One region of the Agrobacterium sp. SORGH_AS 787 genome, then DNA from elsewhere that is predicted to be linked to it. Evidence: riboswitches for the same ligand, from Rfam matches in the RefSeq annotation. Region 1 holds a riboswitch; each other region holds the start of a gene.
What was found. A riboswitch is a leader RNA that binds a small molecule or an ion and turns the genes downstream of it on or off. The one in region 1 is predicted to bind cobalamin.
Positions count from the first base shown of each region.

Region 2: it holds a riboswitch for cobalamin, as region 1 does, so the genes downstream of both, nrdH (glutaredoxin-like protein NrdH) here and QE435_RS13705 (DUF1636 family protein) in region 1, are expected to answer to the same signal.
Region 3: it holds a riboswitch for cobalamin, as region 1 does, so the genes downstream of both, bluB (5,6-dimethylbenzimidazole synthase) here and QE435_RS13705 (DUF1636 family protein) in region 1, are expected to answer to the same signal.

Region 1 covers NZ_JAUTBG010000002.1:906,616-913,482, forward strand. The annotation lists gene cobG (precorrin-3B synthase) at 1-246, opposite strand, end outside; gene cobN (cobaltochelatase subunit CobN) at 243-3,602, opposite strand; gene cobW (cobalamin biosynthesis protein CobW) at 3,609-4,646, opposite strand; gene QE435_RS13705 (DUF1636 family protein) at 4,640-5,065, opposite strand; cobalamin riboswitch at 5,182-5,395, opposite strand; gene cobO (cob(I)yrinic acid a,c-diamide adenosyltransferase) at 5,518-6,135, shown strand; gene QE435_RS13715 (cobyric acid synthase) at 6,139-6,867, shown strand, end outside.
Region 2 covers NZ_JAUTBG010000001.1:1,134,619-1,141,485, reverse strand. The annotation lists gene QE435_RS05000 (DMT family transporter) at 1-673, opposite strand, end outside; gene QE435_RS04995 (ABC transporter ATP-binding protein) at 729-1,490, opposite strand; gene QE435_RS04990 (iron chelate uptake ABC transporter family permease subunit) at 1,487-2,506, opposite strand; gene QE435_RS04985 (ABC transporter substrate-binding protein) at 2,542-3,558, opposite strand; cobalamin riboswitch at 3,743-3,960, shown strand; gene nrdH (glutaredoxin-like protein NrdH) at 4,263-4,487, shown strand; gene nrdI (class Ib ribonucleoside-diphosphate reductase assembly flavoprotein NrdI) at 4,496-4,894, shown strand; gene nrdE (class 1b ribonucleoside-diphosphate reductase subunit alpha) at 4,882-6,867, shown strand, end outside.
Region 3 covers NZ_JAUTBG010000002.1:2,251,248-2,258,114, forward strand. The annotation lists gene QE435_RS20195 (NAD+ synthase) at 1-923, shown strand, start outside; gene QE435_RS20200 (TolB family protein) at 962-1,792, shown strand; cobalamin riboswitch at 1,826-2,005, shown strand; gene bluB (5,6-dimethylbenzimidazole synthase) at 2,099-2,785, shown strand; gene QE435_RS20210 (LysE family translocator) at 2,891-3,526, shown strand; gene QE435_RS20215 (EamA family transporter) at 3,570-4,457, shown strand; gene QE435_RS20220 (ATP-binding protein) at 4,586-6,103, shown strand; gene QE435_RS20225 (TerC family protein) at 6,187-6,867, opposite strand, start outside.

The DNA.
Region 1 (6,867 bases):
ATGCTCCAGTCCAACAGCGCTTTCGGCCGTCAATCCACGAAATTGAAGGCTGCCACGCGCGGTCACATCCAGGAGTCCATTGCCGTGGCGGCGTGCAAGATCGCCGAGACGACCGAAATTACTCGGCGACAGCGAAGCGGTAAACGCCACCCGCGACAACAGTCCATCGCCCGTTCGCATTGGGGCGGAGAGGGCAGGGCAGACGCCTCTGCGAAAAAAGGGCTGGACCTGAGGAAGTGGCTTCATGCCGAGACCCTCTTGGACAAGGCCTCGGACGAGCGCGGCGCGAGCAGCATTTCCAGTTCCGCATCCACGGCGTTGCGGCGGCTGTGCCAAAGATTGCGGCGGCGTGCAGACAGGAAGCGTTGCGCCATCAGTTCCGCAGCCTTGGGGTTTTCCCGTAAAATGAAATCGCGCACCTCTTCGTTGCCGAAATAGGCATCGTAGAGCGCTTCGATCAGCGACGAGGAAACGGCCTGCGTGGTTTCAGCAAAGCCAATCAGCCGGTCGACGGTCTCTGCAAATTCGGCGGCACCGCGCGGACCATGGCGCATCTGTCCGGCGATGAAGCGCGGATTGACGGCACGGGCTCTGACCACGCGGGTGATTGCCTGGGCGATGGAGCGGGCACGCGGCCGGGCAGGATCGGTCGTATCCAGCGCCACCACATCCGCCGCCTGTCCAAGCTTTGCCTTGGCGGCGGCAAAGCCGCCAACGAAGGCGACGTCGGACGAACCATCCAGAAGATCGCGACCCGGATCGTCACCGGTATGAACCAGAAGTTCAGCGCGTTCGACTTGGGCAGCAAAGCCTGAATCGGAGAGGATCGACAAGCCATCTGCCCCACCAAAGGCGTGGCTGGCCGCGTCCAGATAGGCTTGGCCCAACTCTTCCCGCTCGTCCCAATCGCCGCTTGCCAAGGCCTCTTCGATGCCAGCGCCATAGGTACCGGGAGCCGAGCCGAAAATGCGTGCTGGGATACGACCGAGAGAGGCCGTTTCCTCCGCCAGAGGATTATCGCCGGACGACTCTTCGCGTGAGGCAATCGTCCTTGCCGCCGCATCGAGAAGGGCAATCAGAGGCGGGAACATATCGCGGAACAGGCCCGAAATGCGGAAGGTCACGTCCACCCGCGGGCGTCCGAGCGCGGCTGGCGGCAGAACTTCGATGCCGTTGACCCGGCCGGTCGCCTGATCGTAGATCGGACGCGCACCCATCAGATGCAGCGCCTGACCGACATCTTCGCCGCCATTGCGCAGCGATGCGGAGCCCCAGAGATCGAAAACCAGATGCCGCGGCCAGTCGCCATGGCTTTGCAGATGATGGCGCAGCACCTCTTCGCCTGCCGCTTTTCCAAGCTCGAAGGCCGTCGGTGTCGGCATGGTACGCGGATCGGCAGCATAGAGATTGCGCCCTGTCGGCAGCACATCCAGTCGTCCGCGTGCGGGTGCACCTGAGGGACCCGGCACGATATGGTGACCATCCAGCGCCGCCAGCAGCGCAGCTTTTTCTTGGGCAGCACTTTCGCGCCTCAGAGAATCCGGCTCATCGTCGGCGCAACGCCCGAACACATGTTGGCCGTCCTTAATGGCGAAATCCTTGAGGTCGCACAGAAAGGCATCGATCCGGGTGAGTGCTGAATCCGCGTCCTCCGCCGCGCCGATACCGGCATCGGCGGCGAGCCCCGTCTCGAAGGCCTTCTCGACGATCAGCTTTGCCAGACGGTCGCGGCGACGGCGATCAAGCCCATCGGCCTGGGCATATTCGTCCACCAGTTGCTCGAGCGCGGCCTGCTCCGGCGAAAGACCGGCGGCAACCAGTATGGGCGGAATGTGCCCGATGGTGACGGCAGCGATCCGTCGTTTGGCAACAGCAGCCTCCCCCGGATTGGAGACGATGAAGGGGTAGATGACCGGCAGCGGTCCAGTGACGATTTCCGGGAAGCAGGTTTGCGACAGCGCGACCGTCTTTCCCGGCAGCCATTCCAAGGTGCCGTGAGCGCCGACATGGATGATCGCATGCGCGCCGAAATCCTGCTGCATCCAGGCACCGAAAGCCGCAAGCGCATGACGCGGCGGCAAGGCCGGATCGTGGTAGTCCACCCGCCTGTCTACTTGGCGCCCCCGGTCTGGAGCAAGAGCGACGACAACGGAGCCGAAACGGGCGGCGCGGAAGTGGAACGCCTGATCAACCACAGCCTCGTCGTCAGCGGCATCGCCCCAGGCCGAAGCCATTCCGGCCCGTGCCTCCTCAGGAAGCGTGTCGAAATAGGTTCGGTATTGGGTGAGAGGAAGAGCGGCGTTCTCCGTCTCGATCCGATCCAGAAGCTCGCGTGCGGTCTCCGGAATATCGCCGAGTGCATAACCCGCATCCCGCAAATCACGCAGCATCTCCAACACGCTTTGGGGCACGTCGAGACCCACGGCATAGCCCGTGCGACCGGGTGCGGCACCGGGATAATCCGGCATCAGGATGACAAGGCGCCTTTCCCGGGCTGCAGTCCGCGTCAACCGAAGGAAGGCGGCAATACGACGAGCGACCTGCTCGACCCGGTCTGACTCTGGGGCGTTGATCAGCCCTTGGCGCCCGTCAGGATCGGACTGTTTGAATGAGATCGCACCTGCCAGAATGCGCCCATCGAGTTCCGGCAAGACCACATGCATGGCAAGATCGGATGGATTGAGGCCCCGCATGTTCTCGGCCCAGCCATCGCGCCGGGTCGTGGCCATGATCACTTGGAACACCGGCACGCCCACCCGGTCGAACAGGCTCGTGCCGTCCTGATCCGTCTGGCTGGCAAAGGCAGTGGCGGCGATAATGGCAGCGGGTTTCAGCGGTACCAGCGCGTCTTCGAGGAATCGGATCGCTTCACCATCCTTCAGGCCGCTGACGAAGATCGGCAGGGGTGCGAAACCGCGGGACTTCAGCGCCTCGAAGAGCGCATCGATTGGTGCAACATCGGCAGCCAGAAGCATGGAGCGATAGAAAAGGATGGGAAGTCTTATCGCTTCGGGGGCAAAAGCCGCGAGCACCTCATCGACATGGACGGCGCCAAGACCCGGCAGATAGAAGCCGGACTTCGGCAGCGGCTCCGGCGTGAAGCCAGGCCAGGCACCCTCCTCAGCAAAAGCGGCAAGACCTTCCGAAAGCCGGCGCATGTTCTGCGGGCCGCCTTCGCGGAAGAAGGAGAGGATTGAAGCGAGCCACGTCTGGTCGATTGTGGATTGCGCCTCGAGCTTTTCGTCGCGCTCGCTACACTCACCCGGCAGGAGCAGGAGCTTGACGCCGCGCCTGCGCGCCATCATCGCCAGCTGATCGACGCCGTAGCGCCAACGGTCCGCCCCGCCAAGAATCCGGATAAGGATCAGCTTGGCATGTTCTGCTGTCTTTTCGATCCAGAGGTCGACGGACATAGGATGGCGCAGTTCGGAGAGATTGGCGACGCTGAGCGAAACGCCAGATTCTTCAGGCCAGGCGTGCTGCAAACCGGCCAGATCGCTTGACGAGAAAGACAACACCACCACATCCGCCTGGGGCTGGTTGAGATCAACCGGCTCGATCAGGTCGTCTAGCGACGAAGATGTGGTGGCGAGAATATGCATGATGCGTCAGGCAGCCAGCATCTGTTCGATCTTCTCGCGGTTGAGGCCCTTTTCGCCAATTACCACCAGCGCAGAACGCCGCACTTCGCCCGCAGCCCAAGGGCGATCGAAATAGTGGTTCACGCGCGAGCCGACCGCCTGAACCTGCAAACGCATCGGCTTGGCCGAGACTTCGACGAAACCTTTGATGCGCAACACATTCTCGGAGGCCGCGGTTAGAGCGATACGCTCCGCCAGCGACTCAGGATCGGATACCGCGCCAAGCTCGACGACGAAGCTATCGAACTCGTCATGATCGTGGTCTTCCTCCTCGTCATGGTGGGTATGGCGGTTTTCGATATCGTTCTCGACCGCAAGCCCGAGACCGATGAGAACCGCAGGATCGATCTGGCCATGGGATGCGACGACGATCTTCGCAGCCTTTGGCAGATGCTCGCCGATATGCGCCTTGGCGCGTTCCAGACCATTCGCATCGAGAAGATCGCCCTTGGTCAGCACGATCAGATCGGCGCAGGCGATCTGGTCTTCGAAGACTTCTTCGACCGGATCGTCATGATCGAGCGCTTCGTCATTGGCGCGCTGGGCGGCGAGCGCATCCATGTCATGCGACACCATGCCTTCCGCCAAGGCCGCACCATCGGCCACCGCAACGACGGCGTCGACGGTCACGCGGCTTTTGATTGCCGGCCACTGGAAGGCCTGCACAAGCGGCTTTGGTAGTGCGAGGCCCGAGGTTTCGATCAGGATATGTTCGACCTTGGGCTGGCGGCTGAGGATCTGTTCGATGGCCGGCTGAAAGTCGTCAGCGACCGTGCAGCAGATGCAGCCATTGGCAAGCTCGACGATATTTTCCTCCGGGCAGCTTTCGATGCCGCAGCCTTTGAGGATTTCGCCATCGATGCCGACATCGCCGAACTCGTTGACGATGATCGCCAATCGCTTGCCATCGAGCTTTTCGAGAAGGCCGCGCAGCAGCGTGGTTTTGCCGGCGCCCAGAAAGCCGGTGACGATGGTGCAGGGAACGCGCTCTAGCGTGGTCATGATGTCTCCTCGACGAAATTCAAAGGGGGAATACGCGCGACCATGCCGCGCTTCAAACTATCGGGACGGCCGCGCCAGGGCATCAGGCCATCGGTGGACGTGGAAAGCAGGCGCGCACCGGTGATGAGATCCTCGGCGTTTTCAGGCGTCAGCCCGCCAAACACATAGGACCAGCCGTCGGCTGTGCGCATTGCGGCGCTGGCACCACGCTTGCAATTGGCGAGGCAATTGACGCTGTGCACCTCGACATTTACCTCGGCGCCAAGCGCGATCGCCGCTTGCGCGAGAAGCGCACCAGGACGGGGCTCCGCATTTGGCTCCGCCTCGTCGCGGCAGCTGCGACAGACATAAACGACCAGGCCGGACGCTTCGCGCGTGTCGGTTGATCCTTCAGTCCGTGACGATGTTGAGGTGATATCCAAACCGTATCCGCTTCCGCCATTCAAACATGCAAGGGGTGCGGATACCGAAGACGGAATGCGAGACAGCGCAAACCGAAACTCGGCGAGACCGACTGACCGGAGCACCCCGCCCGGCAGACGTTTTGTTCTGAAACGGCAGGTCTCCTGGCTTGCGGCTTGAACGAGCGCCCTTGCACCGCCTTCCCGGATCGAAATCCAGTGGCTTTACGGTGTGGGCTCGCCGCTTACAGTTGCGGGGGCAGCCACGGATTGACCCGAGAAGTGGGCGGAACCGTGTTCCCTCTTAGCTTTTCCCGTTGCCGGAAAAAGACCGTCAGTGCCTTACCTTTACGGGCAAGCCGCGGCTTGGTCAATGCAGGCGTTGGCACGCGGCTCATCGGCTCCATTGCGGAGGAGGGCGTTTTGACTATAGTCGCCGCTTCTAAAAACGGCTCGGAAGGACGTGGGACATCATGACACGCGAGATCAGCGACAGCGAGGCCGCCCGCCACCGCGAAAAGATGGTGAACCGCAAGAGCGTGCAGGATGCCGAAGTCGCCGAAAAGACCATCGAGAAGGGTCTGCTGATGGTCAATACCGGTCCCGGCAAGGGCAAGTCGACGGCCGCGTTCGGGCTTGCGCTTCGAATGCTCGGCACGGGAAGACGCGTCGGCATCGTTCAGTTCATCAAGGGTGCGTGGTCGACCGGCGAGCAGCAGGCGCTGACCATTTTCGGCGACCGGGTGGAATGGCGCACCATGGGCGAAGGTTTCACGTGGGACACGCAGGATCTGAAGCGCGACGTCGCGGCAGCCACGAAAGCCTGGGACGAAGCCAAAATGCTGATGGCCGACGAAACGATCGGACTTCTGGTCTTGGACGAGCTGAACATCGCGCTTCGCTACGACTATCTCGATCTGACGGAGGTCGTCGCCACCTTGCAGAACCGCCGCCCTGATCTCCACATCATCGTTACCGGGCGTAACGCCAAGCCACCGCTCATCGAGGCAGCTGACATGGTGACGGAGATGACGCTGGTGAAGCACCACTTCAAGGCAGGCGTCAAAGCCCAATCCGGCATCGAGTACTGATCCATGGCCGCCAGATCCATCATGTTTCAGGGAACCGGCTCGGATGTCGGCAAGTCGCTGATGGTGGCAGGTCTGGCGCGCGCCTTTACCCAGCGCGGACTTTCGGTTTTGCCCTTCAAGCCGCAGAACATGTCTAACAACGCGGCGGTGACGGCAGATGGCGGCGAGATCGGCAGGGCGCAAGCTTTGCAGGCGCGCGCCGCTGGCGTGCCGCTGTCAGTGCACATGAACCCGGTTCTGTTGAAACCCCAGAGCGAAACGGGTGCGCAGGTCGTGGTTCAGGGAAAAATTCTCGGCAATGCGAAAGCAGCCGACTATCAACAGATGAAGGCCGGGCTGATGCCCCGGGTGCTCGAAAGCTTCGAGCATCTGAAAGCCCGCGCCGATCTGGTCCTCGTGGAAGGTGCCGGCAGCGCTTCGGAAGTCAATCTGCGCGCCAACGACATTGCCAATATGGGCTTTGCCCGGGCAGCCGATGTCCCCGTGATCCTGATCGGCGATATCGACCGGGGAGGGGTCATTGCCAGCCTCGTCGGCACGAAGACAGTGGTGGATGCGGACGACGCCTCGATGATTGAGGGATTCATCGTCAACCGTTTTCGCGGCGACCCTTCGCTCTTCGATGAAGGCATGCGCGTTATTGCCGAGCATACTGGCTGGAGCTCCATCGGCCTCCTCCCGCATTTCGCCGAGGCATCGCGCTTGCCCGCCGAGGACGCGCTCGGCTTAACC
Region 2 (6,867 bases), on a different contig from region 1:
GACCTGCGAGAACGAGAAGCGCGAAACCCATATGATCCGGCATCACCCAGCCAAAGGGCAAGGTGAACAGGCCGCCGATCATTGAGGCGATGACGAAGTAGAAAGCGATCGCGCCTGGATTTTCCGTTCTGCTGAGACTGCGCACCATGATGAGAGCGAAGGAAGTCAGCACCCCCATCAGCAGACCGAGAATGTAGCCCCACATTCGCGTTTCATCCATAACGCCGTGACCGATCTCCGGCCACACCAGCGTCACGACCCCCGCAAGGCCGAAGAGCACGCCACCGACGCGCCATTTGGTCAGCCGCTCGGAAAGGAGCACGACACCGGCAATGCTGGTAAAGGTCGGCGAAAGATAGGTGAGCAGCGTCGCCTCCGCCAAGGGCAGCCGCGCAATGGACGCAAAGGATGCAAACATCGCCGCAGCCCCAAGACTCGAGCGCAGCAAATGGCCAAAGGGGCGCCGCGTCGCCAGCCCACGCGGGAACTCGTTACGCCACCAGAGAAAAATCACCAGTGGGATCAGCGCAAAGGCCGAGCGAAAGAAGACGATCTGCCCGACGGGCACTTGTCCCGAAGTCGCCTTGATGCAGATTGACATGCCCGCAAAAAGAAACCCCGAAAGGACCCGAAGGCCGATGCCAAGCGTCTGGTTTTCGTTGATGGTTTTCACAAGAGTCCCTGAACCGTAGATGCGTGGTTGCGACCGCACATTCAGACGCGATGTTCTATCGAAGAAACTGGATGTGCGGCTTGGCGTGAAAGCGCGACGCCTCGACGACGGCTTCCACCGAAAAGACATCCCGCAAGAGATCCTGCGTCATCACCTCTTCTGGCGTTCCAGATGCCACGATCTTGCCGGTCTGCAGCACGATCAGGTGATCGCAGTACATGGCCGCGTGATTGAGGTCATGGAGTGCTATGATGCTGGTGACCGGAAGCTGAGACACCAGACGAAGAAGACTGATCTGGTGGTGGACATCCAGATGATTGGTGGGCTCATCGAGGATGAGCTCCTTCGGCGACTGCGCCAGGGCGCGAGCAAGATGAGCACGCTGCTTCTCACCGCCCGAGAGGCTCTGCCAGGCATCATTGCGTTTGGCTGCCATTTCCGTGCGCTCAAGCGCCTCATTCACCGCTGCGTCGTCTTCCCGCGTCCAACCGGAGAACATCGATTTGTGGGGAAAGCGCCCAAGCTTGACGACGTCGATGACCTTGAGATTGACGTTCGTCGTGGCGTGCTGCTCGATGAAGGCGATGCGCTGCGCCAGAGATTTGCGGCGGATCGTTTTGATGTCCGTGCCGTCCAGCAGCACCCTTCCGGAATGGGGTTTCTTCAACCCGCTGAGCAGCCGTAGCAGCGATGTTTTTCCGGAGCCGTTTGGGCCGAGAAGTCCGAGCATCTTGCCTGGCTCGACCGTGAAGGAAATGCCATCCACAATCGTCTTGGCACCGACCTTCCACACCAGATTGTCCGCTGTGATACTCATGACGCGCGTTGCAGCCTGTAAAGGATGACGGAGAAGAAGGGCACGCCGACAAGCGCCGTCACCACACCGATGGGCAGAACCTGCTGCGGGACGAGCGTGCGGGAGGCGATGTCCGCCAGCACCATGAAGATGGCACCGGTGATGGCGCAGGCCGGCAAGAGCCGTGCATGCAGCGGCCCGACGACGAACCGTGCCGCATGGGGAACGACGAGGCCAACGAAGCCGATCGTTCCCACCATGCTGACGATGGTGGCGGTAATAACTGCCGTCAGCGCAAAGAGGATGATGCGTGTCCGCCCGACATTGACACCTAGAGAAGCGGCCGCTTCATCGCCGAAAGCAAAGGCATCGAGAACGCGGGTATGGAACAGGCAGCAGATCAAACCGAGACCGACGACGATGGAAACGAGACCGACATCCGGCCAGCGTACACCGCCGAAGCTGCCGAGAAGCCAGAACATCACATCGCGCGCCTGCTGCGCGTTGCCGGATGTGGTGACCACATAGGATGTGGCAGCATTGAATAGCTGAGCGGCTGCGACACCGGCGAGGATCGTTCTGTCGGCTCCGCCGCGAGCGCCATTGGATAAGATGGCGACCAGGAAGAATGCGGCGAAGGCGCCGACGAAGGCGCCGAGAGAAAGCGACACCGCTCCAGCGCCAATTCCGAGAATGACGACGGCAACCGCACCGGTCGAAGCACCGGCGGAAATGCCGAGAACATAGGGCTCGGCCAGTGGATTGCGCAGCATGGCCTGCATGATGGCACCGCACATCGCGAGGCCCGCACCGCAGAAGACGGCCACGAGCGCGCGGCTCAGCCTGTACTCCCAGATCACCGCCTCATGGATGCGGCTGATCTCGACCGACGTCCAGCCGAGCTTGTTGGTGATGGCGGCATAGGTGGTCGAAAGCGGGATCGGCAAATCGCCAATCCCGACACTGATGCCGACCACGAGGGCAATCGTCATGAAGCAGGCGAGATAGAGCGCCGCGGAGGCAAGCAGCCGGCTCATCCCGCTTCCTGATCGATCCTTAGCCGCCACCGAACTCACTTGAGGCCGAGGGTCTTCAACTGCTGAGCAATCTGCTCGGCGCCATAGATCGTCTGAACGCTCGGGTTCATCGCCTGCGCCGACATGATGACGAGCGCCTTGTTCTTGACGGCATTCATCTGGCTGGTGGCAGGGTCACTATTCAGGAACTTGATCTTGGCATCTGCCTTGTCGAGTTCCCAGCGATTGCGGTCGACCTGCGTCACGACGATGACATCGGGATTGGCGGCGATGATCGTTTCCCAACCAATCGCGGGCGATTCCGTTTCGGTCGTAATGGCGTTGGTGCCGCCCAAAAGATCGGCGATATAGCCGGATGGGCTGTTCTTGCCGCCGAGATAGGCGTCAGCCGAAGGCGAGGGGCTGGAGAACCAGAAGACATAGGAAAGCTTCTTGCCATCCTTCGGCGCATCAGCACGCAATGCAGCTTCGCGCTTCTTCAGGTCGGCGATGACGGCCTGACCCTTGTCGGCCACATCGAAGATCTGCGAGAGATCGTCGATCTCCTTATACAGCGTCTCCATGTTCCAGAGCTTGGAGCGGTTGCCGTAACCGGACTTGTCCTTGGACATGTCGTCCAGCGCGCACATGCTGGGCGACAGATAGGTGGAGATGCCAAGCTTGTCGAAATCTTCGCGCTTCGCCACCTTGCTGGTAGGGCCGACGAGCGTCGGCAAAGCGGCGGTCACGAAGTCCGGGTTCTGTGCCAGGATGGATTCGAAGGTCGGAAACTCGACAGTCAGAACCTTGACTTTGGCATTTGCTTCTGCGACCTGCGGCAGAACCTTGTTCGGCCAGAAGGCAGTGCCGACCATCTTGTCCTGAAGACCGAGCAGCAGCATGATCTCGGCGCTATTCTGGCCAAGTGCCACGGCACGCTCTGGCGCCTTGTTGAAGGTGACCGTCGCGCCGCAGTTTTCGATCGTCAGAGGATAGCTCGTCGCAGCCGTCGCGGGGGTCGTCGCAAACCCAGCCAACGCGCAAAATCCAACAGCCGCAAAAAGACGCTTCATCATAATCCAAAATCCCTTTGAACGCGGCTCTCGCCGCAAAATGCTTGCGCCTATAATCACCTCTCCTTGCACAAAACAAGACCGTTTGCTTCATATTTTGGTGCCGCCTCACGTCCTGTTGAAAGCAGCATCATTGCGCACGGGCGCGCCACAACAGCCTATTGACGCCATCGACGAAATGCATACTATATCTGGTGTTCAAGGTTCTTCCGATTCTGTCGGAAGCGAAGATGGGAATACGGTGCGCAAAACCCGATCAGGGTAAAGCAATGCCGCAGCTGCCCCCGCAACTGTAAGCGGCGAGCATTCTCTCAACAGCCACTGAAACATGACGTTTCGGGAAGGCGAGATGAATGTGTCGACCCGCGAGCCAGGAGACCTGCCTTGAGCGAGAACGTCCACCGGCGGGGTGCCCGGAAGGTCGCGAATACGCACGGGATGACTCTGTGCGTCTCGCTTCCCTGGAGCCTCCGCGTAGAGCCACTTCGGGGTGAAGTCCTATGATTACGAGTTCAGTCTTTTATCCGTTGGAGTAACAGACGTTTGAGGCATGGCGAAACAGAAGCGTTCAGCGCTTTTGCGATCGAGCCATGCGACAGCACGGCCAAGTATACCTCGGCCCCGCATTCCATCCTGCTTTCGACCATCACGCGCTTCACGGCGCGAGAGCGATTTCCCATGCGTTTTTTCCAACGAGGATCAAGATGACCATCACCGTCTACAGCAAGCCAGCTTGCGTTCAATGCACTGCGACAACCCGCGCTCTGGATCGTCAGGGTCTCGACTACACAATCGTCGATGTCTCCACTGACGAGCAAGCTTATGAGCACGTGCTCGGTCTCGGCTATCGCCAGGTACCAGTTGTGATTGCCGGCGAGATGCACTGGGCGGGCTTTCGGCCAGACATGATCAGCACGCTTGCATCGTGACGCAGAGCATGGCGGGGGAGGTCGTCTACTTCTCGACCCGCTCGGAAAACACACATCGCTTTGTGAGCAAGCTCGAGACCCCGGCCCGCCGCATTCCGATCAGCGCTGCTGAACCTCTCCATGTTCACAAGCCGTTCGTCCTCATCGTTCCGACCTATAGCGGCGAGAACGGCAAGGGCGCGGTTCCCAAACAGGTCATTCGCTTCCTCAACGATGCGAATAATCGAGCAAATCTTCGCGGCGTGATTGCTGCGGGCAACAGCAATTTCGGCGCAACCTTCGGGATCGCCGGCGACATCATCTCCGCCAAATGCGGTGTGCCGTATCTCTATCGCTTCGAACTGATGGGAACGGGAGAGGACGTCGTCAATGTCAGACAGGGATTGGAACGATTTTGGACACGTTGACACTCGAGAGGCCCCTGAAGCAATCGGACGCGACCGTGCTGGATTACCACGCGCTGAACGCGATGCTGAACCTCTATGATGAGGATGGCCGGATTCAGTTGGACAAGGACAGGCTGGCTGCACGCCAGTACTTTCTTCAGCACGTAAACCAGAACACGGTGTTCTTTCACAATCTGCGCGAAAAGCTCGATTATCTTTTGAGTGAAGGCTATTACGAGCAGACGGTGCTGGACCAGTATGCCTTCAACTTCGTCCGCGATCTTTTCGATCATGCCTATGCGAAGAAATTCCGCTTCCCGACATTCCTCGGGGCGTTCAAATACTACACGTCCTATACGCTGAAAACCTTTGACGGAAAACGATACTTGGAGCGGTATGAAGACCGCGTCTGCATGGTGGCGCTGACGCTGGCACGGGGCGACGAAAAGCTGGCCCGCGACCTTGTGGATGAGATGATCTCCGGCCGCTTTCAGCCGGCGACTCCGACCTTTCTCAATGCGGGCAAGAAGCAGCGCGGCGAACTGGTTTCCTGCTTTCTGCTGCGCATGGAAGACAATATGGAGTCGATCGCCCGTGGCATCAACTCCGCACTGCAACTCTCGAAGCGCGGCGGCGGGGTAGCCCTTTCGCTGACCAATCTTCGTGAAGCCGGTGCGCCGATCAAACAGATCGAAAACCAGTCTTCCGGCGTCATTCCGGTGATGAAACTGTTGGAGGATTCCTTTTCCTACGCAAACCAGCTTGGCGCGCGCCAGGGTGCGGGCGCCGTCTATCTCAATGCCCATCACCCGGACATCATGCGCTTCCTCGACACCAAGCGCGAAAATGCCGACGAAAAAATCCGCATCAAGACGCTGTCGCTCGGCGTCGTCGTTCCGGATATCACCTTCGAACTCGCCAAGAACAATGAGGATATGTACCTCTTCTCACCCTATGATGTGGAACGCATCTATGGCGTCGCCTTCAGCGAAATTTCGGTGACGGAAAAGTACCGCGAGATGGTCGCCGATAGCCGTATCCGCAAAAAGAAGATCAAGGCGCGCGAGTTCTTTCAGGTGCTGGCCGAGATCCAGTTCGAAAGCGGCTATCCCTACATCATGTTCGAGGACACGGTGAACCGCGAGAACCCGATTGCCGGGCGCATCACCATGAGCAATCTCTGCTCGGAAATTCTTCAGGTCAGTGAACCCAGCACCTATGAGGCCGACCTGTCCTATGAAACGACCGGCAAGGACATTTCCTGCAACCTTGGCTCACTCAATATCGCAGCGGCGATGGATTCGAATGATTTTGGCAGGACGGTCGAGACCGCGATCCGCGCTTTGACAGCCGTATCGGACATGAGCCATATCGCCTCCGTGCCATCCATCGCCAAGGGCAACGCAGAGAGCCACGCGATCGGCCTCGGCCAGATGAACCTGCATGGCTATCTCGCGCGCGAGCGGATTTTCTATGGCTCCGAAGAAGGCGTGGATTTCACCAACATCTATTTCTACACGGTGACCTATCACGCGCTGAGGGCTTCCAATCGCCTGGCGGTAGAGCGTGGCCAGCGCTTCAAAGGCTTTGAACAGTCCAAATATGCGAGCGGCGACTACTTCGACAAGTACACGCAACAGGAATGGAAGCCGTCTACAGCGCGGGTTGCCGATCTGTTCGAAAAGGCCGGCATCCATATTCCGACGCACGAAGACTGGCTGGAACTCAAGCAAGCTGTGATGGAGGGTGGGCTTTACAACCAGAACCTTCAGGCGGTGCCGCCGACCGGCTCGATTTCCTACATCAACCACTCGACCTCCTCCATCCACCCGATCGTCTCGAAGATCGAAATCCGCAAGGAAGGCAAGATCGGCCGGGTCTATTATCCGGCTGCCTTCATGACCAACGACAATCTCGAATACTATCAGGATGCCTACGAGATCGGGCCTGAGAAGATCATCGATACCTATGCCGCAGCCACCCAGCACGTGGAT
Region 3 (6,867 bases), 1.3 Mb from region 1:
GCACGGAGAATGGCTGGCACTGCAGCCACGGTCCGGTGTCGCATATTCCAGAGGGTGAGGAGGCCGATTATCGCGCCTGCATGCTGGGCTTCCGCGATTACGTCAACAAGAACGGCTTCAAGAGCGTCGTTCTCGGCCTTTCCGGCGGTATCGACTCGGCCATCTGCGCCGCGATCGCGGTCGATGCGCTGGGCGAGGAGCGGGTGCGCTGTATCATGCTGCCCTACCGCTACACCTCGGAAGAATCGCTGAAGGATGCTGCCGATTGCGCCAAGGCGCTTGGCTGCCGTTATGATATCGTTCCGATTGCCGAACCTGTCGATGGCTTCATGTCGGCACTGTCGGATTTGTTCGAAGGAACGGAAGAGGGCATCACCGAGGAGAACCTGCAAAGCCGCGCGCGCGGTACGATCCTGATGGGCGTATCCAACAAGTTCGGCTCGATGGTCGTGACGACCGGCAACAAATCGGAGATGTCCGTCGGCTATGCGACGCTCTACGGTGACATGAATGGCGGCTTCAACCCGATCAAGGACCTCTATAAGATGCAGGTCTATGCCATCTCAAGATGGCGCAACGCCCACGTGCCGCCTGGCGCGCTTGGGCCTTCGGGCGAAGTCATCCCGGCCAACATCATTTCCAAGGCACCCTCTGCCGAGTTGCGTCCCAACCAAACCGACCAGGACTCGCTGCCACCCTATCCGGTTCTCGACGATATTCTCGAGTGCCTGGTGGAGCAGGAAATGTCCGTCGATGAGATCGTGGCCCGCGGTCACGATCTCGCGACGGTCCACCGCATCGAGCATCTGCTCTATCTCGCCGAATATAAGCGCCGCCAGTCTGCGCCAGGCGTGAAGATCACCAAGAAAAACTTCGGTCGCGATCGCCGGTATCCGATCACCAATCGGTTCCGCGACAGGTAACTCCGACTGGTCCAAGGGCAATCGCAACGGGAGGAACGATGCGAAGTTCAGTCGAGATATTCAATGTCCGCACCCGCGAGAACCGCGTGGTCTGGCAGACGGAAAAGCTGTTCGAAGCCCCGAACTGGTCTCCGGACGGGCAGTATCTGTTGCTGAACAGCGATGGAGCTCTCTACCGTCTGTTTCTTGCCGGAGACATCTCCGTCGATAAGGTAGACACTGGCTTTGCCGTCCAGTGCAACAACGACCACGGCGTCTCGCCGGACGGTTCTGTTTATGCCATTTCCGATAAGGTCGAATTCGGCAAAAGCGCCATCTATCTTCTTCCATCCATCGGCGGCACGCCGAAACTGATGACGCGGAACCTGCCGTCCTACTGGCATGGCTGGGCGCCGGATGGCAAAAGCTTCGCCTATTGCGGGATCAGGGATCAGGTTTTCGATATCTATGCCATGGACATCGAGACCGGCACCGAAATACGCCTGACCCATGGCGAGGGGCGAAATGACGGCCCGGATTATTCAGCCGATGGTCAGTGGATCTACTTCAACTCCAGCCGCACCGGGCAGATGCAGATTTGGCGGGTGAGGCCGGACGGATCGGATGTGGAGCGCATCACCGATAGCCCATATGGCGACTGGTTTCCGCATCCCTCGCCCAAGGGAGACAAGGTCGTTTTCATTTCCTATGACGGCGACGTCTTTGACCATCCGCGTGATCTCGATGTTCGCGTGCGACTGATGGATACCGATGGTGGCAACGTCGAAACGCTCTTCGGTCTCTTCGGCGGGCAGGGGACAATGAACTCACCCAACTGGTCAGCGGACGGTGACGAATTCGCCTATGTGCGATATTTTCCGGTTGGATAGACGTAGCGCGCTTGCCTTCCGATCGGCAATTGCCCATACGCAACGTCGTCAGGTGCCTGCTTTGGCAGGAGAATCGGGAATGCGGTGCAAGACCGCAACGTGCCCAACGCTGTAAGGCGGATGCCTGTTGCCATAAGCCACTGAGCAATCGGGAAGGCGGTAACGGGCAGAAGAAGCCAAGTCAGAAGACCGGCCTGACACGATAGACCAGTCCGCGCGGACGGCGGCAGGTTGTGAGGAAGAACGGTGTGCAGTGCCCCGATTGGCACGCTCATGCGGTTTCTTCTGCATTGTTGGGGATTGACGATGCGACCTGATGATACCCGGCACGGCCTGATGCCGGCCTTGGAATTTGCTGAAGACGAAAAGGCTGCGGTCTACCGCGCCATCGAGACACGTCGCGATGTCCGCAACGAGTTTCTGCCGAACCCGCTCTCGGATGAGCTGATCAACAAGCTGCTTTCCGCAGCCCACGCCGCGCCCTCGGTGGGCTTTATGCAGCCGTGGAATTTTACCCTCGTCAGCGATACAGACATCAAAGATGCCGCATGGCAGGCTTTCAGCCGCGCCAATGAGGAAGCCGCTTTGATGTTCGCGGACGAAAAGCAGGCCCTCTATCGAAGCCTCAAGCTGGAGGGCATCAGAAAGGCGCCGCTCTCCATCTGCGTCACCTGCGACACCACAAGAGGTGGCGATGTCGTGTTGGGGCGAACGCACAATCCGCGTATGGATGTCTACTCCACCGTCTGCGCTGTGCAGAACCTCTGGCTGGCGGCACGTGCCGAAAGTGTGGGCGTCGGTTGGGTTAGCATCTTTCATGACAATGATATCCGAAAGATTTTGGGCATCCCCGAGCATATCGAAATCGTCGCATGGCTCTGCCTCGGCTACGTCGCTGAACTCTACGCCGAGCCTGAGTTAGCGGTGAAGGGTTGGCGTCAGCGTTTGCCGCTGGACGAACTGATTTTCAAAGACCGGTGGGGTGCCAAGTAGCGAAGAGGCCATCTTGTCGGTGGGCGTATCAGTCAGCCAAAATCCACTTGCCAGTCCTCATGGCCGGTGGCTTAGTTCACTCTCATTTCGAGAGGGGATCATATTATGCCGATTGAAAACTGGCTGGCCTTCGTTGCCGCATCCGCCATTATGCTCGCCATTCCCGGACCAACGATCTTGCTGGTCATTTCCTACGCGCTTGGTCACGGTCGCAAGGCAAGCAGCGCCACTGTTGCCGGCGTGGCCCTCGGCGACTTCACCGCCATGACCGCGTCCATGCTGGGTCTCGGTGCACTGCTCGCGACCTCCGCCGTTCTCTTCACTGTCTTGAAGTGGGTGGGTGCTGCCTACCTGATCTATCTCGGCATCAAGCTCTGGCGCGCGCCTGTCGGCACGTCGGCGCAAGGCGAGGGTGACGTGACGGGCCGCGAGCGTCCGCTCAAGATCTTCCTGCACACCTACATCGTCACGGCGCTGAACCCGAAGAGCATCATCTTCTTCGTCGCCTTCCTGCCGCAGTTCCTGGTGCCGACCCTGCCGTTTTGGCCGCAGGTGCTTATTTTCGAAGTTACTTTTCTTGTGCTTGCGACTTGCAACGCCGCTCTTTATGGGTTGCTGGCAAGTGCAGCCCGCAACACCATCCGCAAGCCCTCCGTCCAGCGTGTCGTCAACCGCACCGGTGGCGGACTTTTGATCGGTGCCGGACTGCTCGCGGCAGGCTGGAAGAAGGCGGCCGCTTAAAAGCGTCGCCATTCCGTGCGGCGCCGAGTTTTGGAATATAGCAATGTCAGTGCCGCACATTCTTCTTGCCCTTGTCACCGTTTTTCTCTGGGGCTTCAACTTCGTCGTGATCAAAGTCGGCGTCATGGATATGCCGCCTCTTTTCCTCACAGCCTTGCGCTACCTCTTCGCAGCCGTGCCGCTGATCTTCTTCCTGCCGCGCCCCAAGGTTCCCTGGAAGCATATGGTCGTCTACGGCATGGTGATGGGCTGCGCGCAATTCGGGCTCCTCTACACAGCCATCAGATGGGGTCTGCCTGCGGGACTTGCCTCGCTCGTCATGCAGTCGCAGGCTTTTTTCACCATGGCGCTGGCCGTGACGCTGCTGGGTGAAATTCCGCTGAAGTCTCACATTGCCGGGGCAGCCGTTGCCTTTTCCGGCCTTGCGGTGATTGGCCTGGAACGTCTGGAACTGACAGCGCTCGTGCCACTGTTGATGTGCGTAGGAGCGGCCTTCAGCTGGGCTGTCGGCAACATCGTCAACCGCAAGGTGGGCCGCGTCAACGCCATTTCCTTTGTCGCCTGGACCAGTCTCGCCCCGGTTTTGCCGCTGGTCGCACTTTCGCTGCTGCTCGAAGGCCCGCAGGCGATTCGCGAAGGGTTGGCAAATGCCAACATGATGACGGTGGCGGTCATCGCCTATATGGCCTATGGCGCAACGATCATCGGGGCAGGCATCTGGAGCTTTCTTCTGCTGCGTTATCCGGCGGGGACGGTGGCGCCCTTCTCGCTACTGGTGCCGATCGTCGGCTTCCTCGGTGCCTATTTTGCTTTTGCCGAACATATCACCACGCTCGAAATCGTTGGTAGCGCGCTCGTCGTTGCCGGTCTTGCATTGAACGTGTTTGGCCGCCGCCTGTCCTTGCGCCGTGCGCCGTCTGGAAACGCGTGAGAGCGATCTGCAATTCCCTGTGCATTGTTGCGATGCAGCGGGGCATTTGCGGAAAACTTTGGTAAAGAGAGTGTTCGCCGCGCGATGACGCGGCGCTTTTGATCATTGCAGTGCAGGGACGGGTCAACGTGCAGGTCGGTATCGACATGGGAACGCTTTCGGGCGGGCAGAGTGCCAAGCTCGATATTGAGGAACTGCTCGCCACGCGCTTGCTGGTGCAGGGCAATTCCGGTTCCGGAAAGTCGCATCTGCTGCGCCGCCTGCTGGAGCAGTCGGCCCCCTGGGTACAGCAGGTCATCATCGATCCAGAAGGTGATTTCGTCACGCTGGCCGACAAGTTCGGCCATGTGGTGGTGGATGGTGAGCGCACCGAAGCGGAGCTTGCAGGGATTGCCAACCGCATTCGCCAGCATCGTGTCTCCTGCGTCCTCACGCTGGAAGGGCTCGATATCGAGCAGCAGATGCGCGCCGCAGCCGCCTTCCTTAATGGCATGTTCGATGCCGATCGCGAATACTGGTATCCGGTTCTGGTGGTCGTGGATGAGGCGCAGATGTTCGCGCCCTCTGTCGGTGGCGAAGTCACCGAGGATGCCCGCAAGGCGTCGCTCGGCGCGATGACCAACCTCATGTGCCGCGGGCGTAAGCGCGGTCTTGCCGGCGTAATTGCCACGCAGCGATTGGCAAAGCTTGCCAAGAACGTTGCGGCGGAAGCGTCCAACTTCCTCATGGGGCGCACCTTCCTCGATATCGACATGGCGCGCGCCGCCGATCTTCTCGGCATGGACCGCCGTCAGGCGGAAATGTTCCGCGATCTTCAACGCGGCAATTTTGTTGCCCTTGGTCCCGCTCTCTCTCGGCGCCCGCTGCCGATCGTCATCGGTCCGGTGGAAACATCGGCGCGCTCCTCGTCGCCGAAGCTCATGCCGCTGCCGGACGCGCCGCAGGATGTGGAGGATTTGATCTTCACGCCAGATCCGGAAGAGTTCGCCCGGCCCGCTGTTCGCCGTACGCCGCCAGCACCGCGGCCGACGACTGACATTCTCGCCGAACTCTCGCGCTCGACGCCCGCCGCTATCGCGCCGACGTCCGAACAGCCGCAGCGTTCGAGCCAGCCGGACCTCACGCCGGAAGAGCGGGAAGAAAAGATCACGGCTGTTCTGACCGAAATTCTCGACGACCCGCAATCGGCCTATCGCACCGATGCTGTCCTCTATCAGGACTTCCTCGTGCGCGCCCGCATGCGCCGTATTCCGGGTACCCCGATGGCGCTATCGGAGTTCCGCCGCCAGATCGCCATCACGCGCTCAGGTGTGGATGTGGAGATGGCGGCAAGCGAGAATTGGCAGAAGGCGCTGGAGCTTTCCCGCAGCGTCTCGGATGACCTGCAGGGCGTCTTCCTGCTTCTGGTGAAGGCGGCTCTTGCGGAAGAGCCATGTCCTTCAGACGCGCGGATTGCGCGTGCCTACGGTACCCATTCGGCGCGCCGCGCAAGACGACTGCTCGGCTACTTTGAGGAAAAGGAACTGGTGGTGGTGCATGCGGACTTTTCCGGCAAGCGCATCGTCGCCTTCCCCGACCTTGAAGCCAAGACCGCGCCTGGCGACGCGGATGCTCCCGACGGAGATATGAGTCTGGCTGCTGAATAAAGCCGTCGAAGCGCCAAGCTATCACACAGCCCATAGAAAAAGGCGGGTCGCCCCGCCTTTAAAAGTCTTGGAGGCAAAGCCCTTTAGACTTCGTCGATGACCTTCTTGTCATTTCTCGTGGCAAACAGCGAGCCGACGATACCCGTCAAAAGGATCGCAACGGTGATACCGAGCGAGATGGACGGCGGGATCTTTGCGATGCCGAGCATGTCTGCCAGGAAGATCTTCGAGCCGACGAAGACCAGAACCGCAGCCAGCGCATATTTGAGATATGCGAAGCGGTGGATCAGGGCGGCAAGAGCGAAGTAGAGGGCGCGCAGACCCAGAATCGCGAAGATGTTCGATGTGTAGACGATGAACGGATCGGTGGTGATCGCGAAGATCGCCGGGATCGAGTCGACCGCAAAGATCAGGTCGGCGATTTCGACCATGACGAGCGCCAGGAAGAGCGGCGTCACGAAGGTCTTCAACCGGCCGGTCTTCGGGTCGGGCTGCTTGACGAAGAACCGCTCCTCATGAAGCTTTTCGGTGACGGGGAGCCGGGTGCGCAGGAATTTCAGGATAGGGTTCTTGCCGATATCCTGCTCCTCATGATCTGCCGAGAACAGCATCTTGATGCCGGTAAACACCAGGAAGGCGGCGAAGAGATAGAGAACCCAATGGAAGTTTTCGACGATCGCGGCACCCGCGGCAATCATGATACCGCGCAGAACGATCACGCCGAGAATACCCCACAGCAGCACGCGGTGCTGGTACTGGCGCGG